DNA from 2 places in the Mycoplana ramosa genome. Region 1 is predicted to be linked to the other one. Evidence: riboswitches for the same ligand, from Rfam matches in the RefSeq annotation. Region 1 holds a riboswitch; the other holds the start of a gene.
What was found. Region 1 has a riboswitch for cobalamin ahead of bluB (5,6-dimethylbenzimidazole synthase). Riboswitches for the same ligand answer to the same signal wherever they lie in the genome.
Positions count from the first base shown of each region.

Region 2: it holds a riboswitch for cobalamin, as region 1 does, so the genes downstream of both, JNC62_RS04710 (hypothetical protein) here and bluB (5,6-dimethylbenzimidazole synthase) in region 1, are expected to answer to the same signal.

Region 1 is NZ_JBHEEW010000010.1:9,208-11,597, reverse strand. Features, by position in the region: gene JNC62_RS13875 (diguanylate cyclase domain-containing protein) at 1-649, shown strand, start outside; cobalamin riboswitch at 661-918, shown strand; gene bluB (5,6-dimethylbenzimidazole synthase) at 964-1,650, shown strand; gene JNC62_RS13865 (DUF2865 domain-containing protein) at 1,658-2,390, opposite strand, start outside.
Region 2 is NZ_JBHEEW010000003.1:59,844-62,233, reverse strand. Features, by position in the region: gene JNC62_RS04715 (glycoside hydrolase family 94 protein) at 1-310, opposite strand, end outside; cobalamin riboswitch at 765-986, shown strand; gene JNC62_RS04710 (hypothetical protein) at 1,087-1,302, shown strand; gene metH (methionine synthase) at 1,386-2,390, shown strand, end outside.

The DNA.
Region 1 (2,390 bases):
CTTCGTCGTGGTCATGGGTTTCGTCGCGCTGAAGTTTGCCTCGCTTGTGCGGGCCCTGGAGCGAAGCGAATCGCAAAACGCCTATCTCGCCCGCCACGACGCCCTGACCGGCTTGCTCAACCGTTCCGGCTTTGACGGTGCCATGAAGGATCTGCTCGACAAGGGCGCCCAACCATTTGCCGTCTTCGCGATTGACCTCGATCAGTTCAAGGCCGTCAATGATCGATACGGCCATGCCGCGGGCGACGCCGTGCTCAGGGCGATCGCCAACCGGTTCCTTGTCAGGCTCAACAACAAGGGCATCGTTGCGCGCCTGGGTGGCGACGAGTTCGCAGTGCTGCTTCCCGGCATCACCGACCGGCAGGCTCTCTTCGACCTTGGCAACGGTCTGGTGCGCGACGCACAGATACCAATTCCCTTCGATGGACAGCTTCTGGGTGTCGGCAGCAGCGCTGGCATCGCTGTTTACCCCGACCACGGCCGGACCGTGCACGATCTCATGGTGGTTGCCGATACGGCGCTCTATACCGCCAAGAACGGCGGCCGCAACCGCGCCGTGTTTGCGGCGCCCGATCAGGACAACGCGGGAAGGGAGATCGAATTTTCCTGCGCGCGACACCTGAGTGTCGGCGGTGGCCTTGCATCCTAGCCAACGACGTGCGCAAGTATCGTCCGTCAGGTGCCCCTGCGCGAGCAGGGGAGAATCGGGAATTCGGTGGGGCTGAAGCCGCACGTTCGTTCTGAGCACAGAGCGAACGGCAACCGTTAGCCTCGAAGCCGAAACGTGCCCAACGCTGTGACGGGGACGGCCAAACCCGGAAGGTTCAAACCTTCCGATCGCCACTGGTGCTTTAACCGGGAAGGCGGCGCGGCCGGAGGAACCGGAGTCAGAAGACCGGCCTGGCGAGATAGACCGACCCGCACGGACGGCGGACGGTTTCATGCATTGTTGGGGAGATGACGATGCACCCTTCGCCGAAGGACGATCTCGTCCACGCACAGCCCTTTTCGCCCGCCGAACGGGCGGCCGTATACCGCGCGATCGAAACACGCCGCGATGTGCGCGACCAGTTCCTGCCGGAGCCGCTGCCCGAAGACCTGCTCGAGCGTTTGCTTGGTGCGGCGCATCTGGCGCCCTCGGTCGGTTTCATGCAGCCGTGGAACTTCATCGTCATTCGCGACCCGGCGGTGCGGGCGCAAGCCCACCGGGCATTCGAGCGCGCCAACGAGGAGGCGGCGGTGATGTTTGCCGGTGAGCGCCAGTCGCTTTACCGCTCGCTCAAGCTTGAGGGTATCCGGAAGGCCCCGGTCAGCATCTGCGTGACCTGTGATCCGGACCGCGGCGGGGCGGTGGTGCTCGGCCGCACCCACAATCCGCGCATGGACGTGTACTCGACCGTGTGCGCGGTACAGAACCTCTGGCTTGCAGCACGGGCAGAGGGCGTCGGCGTGGGCTGGGTCAGCATCTTCCACGATGCGGATATTCGTGCGCTGCTGGGCATTCCCGAGCGGGTCGAAATCGTCGCCTGGCTTTGCCTCGGTTTCGTCGACCAGCTCTACCGCGAACCGGAACTCGCGCTGAAGGGCTGGCGGCAACGATTGCCGCTGGAGGAGCTCGTTTATGCCGAGCGGTGGGGAAAGCCGCGGTAAGGACGGCTCAGTTTGCGCCCGCAGGGTTGCGCAGATCGATCCTGGGTTCGTCCGGCAGGAAGACGGGACCGACATTGCGGACCTTGTCCTTTTCCGGATCGTAAGGACGTTCGATCACGACCTTTTGGGAGGCGTCGCTGCCCACCGGATGCATGCGGATCGTCGTGACCGAGCCGGCGCTCTCCTTGACGATCCCGGTCCCCGTCGCGGTGCTTTTGTAGGCAAGGCGGCCGCAGCCACAGGCTTGCGACTTCGGCAGGCCGCGTGTGCGATAGGCGAAGGCGGCGGGCAGTTGTCTGTAGAGCCTGCCGGTGACGGTGGAAACCATCTCGCCGTCGTCGATCGAATCGAGCGCCTGGTAGTAGAGTTCGGTCTGCGTATGTGGGCACAAACTGGCGCAGACCCTCTGGTCTCGCCGGAAATCGAGCGGGGACGCGCCCGAGGTTACGGGGAAGAAGCCTCCGTCGCAGGTTCGGACGCAAACCGTGCGCAACCTGCCGCCCGCGCCCCCGCCGGTTGCGGAGCGGGTTGCCAGACCGTCAAGCGGGAATTCGCCATCGGGTGAGGGCGTTTCTGTCGCCTGGCTTGCCGGCGTCGTGCCCGCGTCGTCGACGCCGTCGCAACCCTCGGCTTCGATCTCCGCAAGGATACGGGCCCGGGCCTCCTGCCTGTTTTCCGACGACGCGAGTGCGCTTCGCCCTGCCTCGATCGCCCTGAGGTTGCGTTCCATTCGTTCGACG
Region 2 (2,390 bases), on a different contig from region 1:
TGGCCTCCTCGACAACGTAGTAGTTGTCGAGCAGCCATTCGGCCGCCGGCGTGATGGCGGCTCCCGCTTCGACGTCGCGGGCGATCGTCTGGTAGACCCGGAAGATTTCCCGCTCGTTTTCCTTGTGTCGGGCGCGAAACACGAACGGCGCGAACCCCGGCAGGGCGCTTGCGCCGTCACGCGCCAGGGCTTCGCCGCAGGCGTTCAGCTCCTCGAGGGTGAAATAGGTATCCCGGATCGAATCGTTGTAGTCGATCTGCTTGGATTCCGGCTCGCGCGTCGAAGGCTGGGGTCGATTGTGAAGGGGCATTTGCTTGTTTCTGGGTTCGAGCAACGTGGATTTACACCGCAATCGTCGATCGCGGATCGCATTCGACGGACAAGTTCACTCGTGCGCCACCGTGAACCGTGACGCCTTCATGCGTCCTCTGCGTGCCGCCGCCAGTCCGAAGTCGGGGCGGAAATACGCAAGCCCGCGCCGCTCGATCATGGGCGCAATGTGGCTCAGGCGACACGCAAATGTACATCGGGGCCGCGTGGTGCATGAAAACAGCATTTTCTAGCCGCAAAGGCAGGTGGTTGCAACAAGGCGGCTGGGCAAGACGGTCACTCCCTGGCAAGAGGCGGCAACGGGCAAAAAATTCGATCACCCCTAGACACACCACGGTGAACAGGGGCTGAACGCAAAGCCCAGCAGAGGGTTCCGGCCAGCCGGCATCTGTCGACAAGCCCTGCTGCGACATTGACAGGACCGACGCCATCGGGCCAATCTGAAGCATCAGGGTTCTTTCGAATCGTTTCGATCCGGAGGCTAAGAGGGAAGCCGGTGCGGTGCCCCGCAAGGGACATCAAGGCCGGCGCTGCCCCCGCAACTGTAAGCGGCGAGCTGCTGTCGCCCATTGCCACTGGCACGATCGCGTGCCGGGAAGGCAAGACAGCCGCAATGACCCGCAAGCCAGGAGACCTGCCCTGATGAACTCGTAACGTCCATGGGCGGGGTGTCCCAAGGGTGCGCTTGCTCCGCAACGGCGGAACTCCAGCTCGCGTGCGTCCGGTCATCCCCCAATTCGAAGATTGGGGAAGTCATTGTCTGTCACCGTCGAAACCAACCCGTGCGGGTCCGGAAGGCCCGAGTCCGTCTTCATCTCCTGGCTGCTCTGGCAGCCGCGCGGCGCCGACCTCGCGGTCGAGGCCCTGAAAGAGGTACAAAAGCTCGCACCCTTTCAGGAGCGAGACCCCGAGATCGTGCGGCTGCGTTCTCTGTTTGCTACATTGGCGGGCCAGACCGGGAAGCCACACTAGGCAAAGCTCATAAAGACATATTGACATAAAGATACCTTTATGTGATCTCCGATGCAGATATTCCTGCATCGGAGGGCTTTGCCATGGCGGCAGCCGACCTCGACGACCTGTTCGGTCCCGAACTTTCACCCCGCACCGGCAAGGACATCGCCGACGCGCTCGAGTCCGCAGCGCGGGAGCGTATTCTCGTGCTCGACGGCGCCATGGGCACGGAGATCCAGACGCTCGGCCTGGTCGAGACGGATTTCCGCGGCAGCCGCTTCGGCGATTGCGCTTGCCACCAGCAGGGCAACAACGACCTTCTGACGCTGACGCAACCGGCCGCGATCGAGGATATCCACTATCGCTACGCGCTTGCCGGCGCGGACATCCTGGAAACGAATACGTTTTCCTCCACCGCGATCGCCCAGGCCGACTACGGCATGGAGGCGCTCGTCTATGAACTGAACCGCGACGGCGCGCGGCTTGCCCGACGCGCCGGCCTGCGCGCGCAGGAAAAGGACGGCAGGCGCCGTTTCGTCGCCGGGGCGCTGGGACCGACGAACCGCACCGCCTCGATCTCACCGGACGTCAACAATCCCGGCTATCGCGCCGTCACCTTCGACGACCTCCGCATCGCCTATGCCGAACAGCTGCGCGGCCTCATCGACGGCGGGGCCGACATCATCCTGATTGAGACGATCTTTGACACGCTGAACGCCAAGGCGGCGATCTTTGCGACCAGGGAAGTCTTCGCCGAGAAGGGCATCGAACTGCCCGTCATGATCTCCGGCACGATCACAGACCTCTCCGGCCGCACCCTCTCCGGCCAGACGCCCGAAGCCTTCTGGAACTCGGTCCGCCATGCCTCTCCCTTCTCGATCGGGCTGAACTGCGCGCTCGGCGCCAACGCCATGCGTGCGCATCTCGACGAGCTGTCCACCGTTGCCGACACCTTCGTCTGCGCCTATCCGAACGCCGGCCTGCCGAACGCCTTCGGCAAGTACGACGAGACGCCGGAGCAGATGGCCGCGCAGATCGAAGGCTTCATGCGCGACGGTCTGGTCAACATCGTCGGCGGCTGCTGCGGCTCGACGCCGGCCCATATC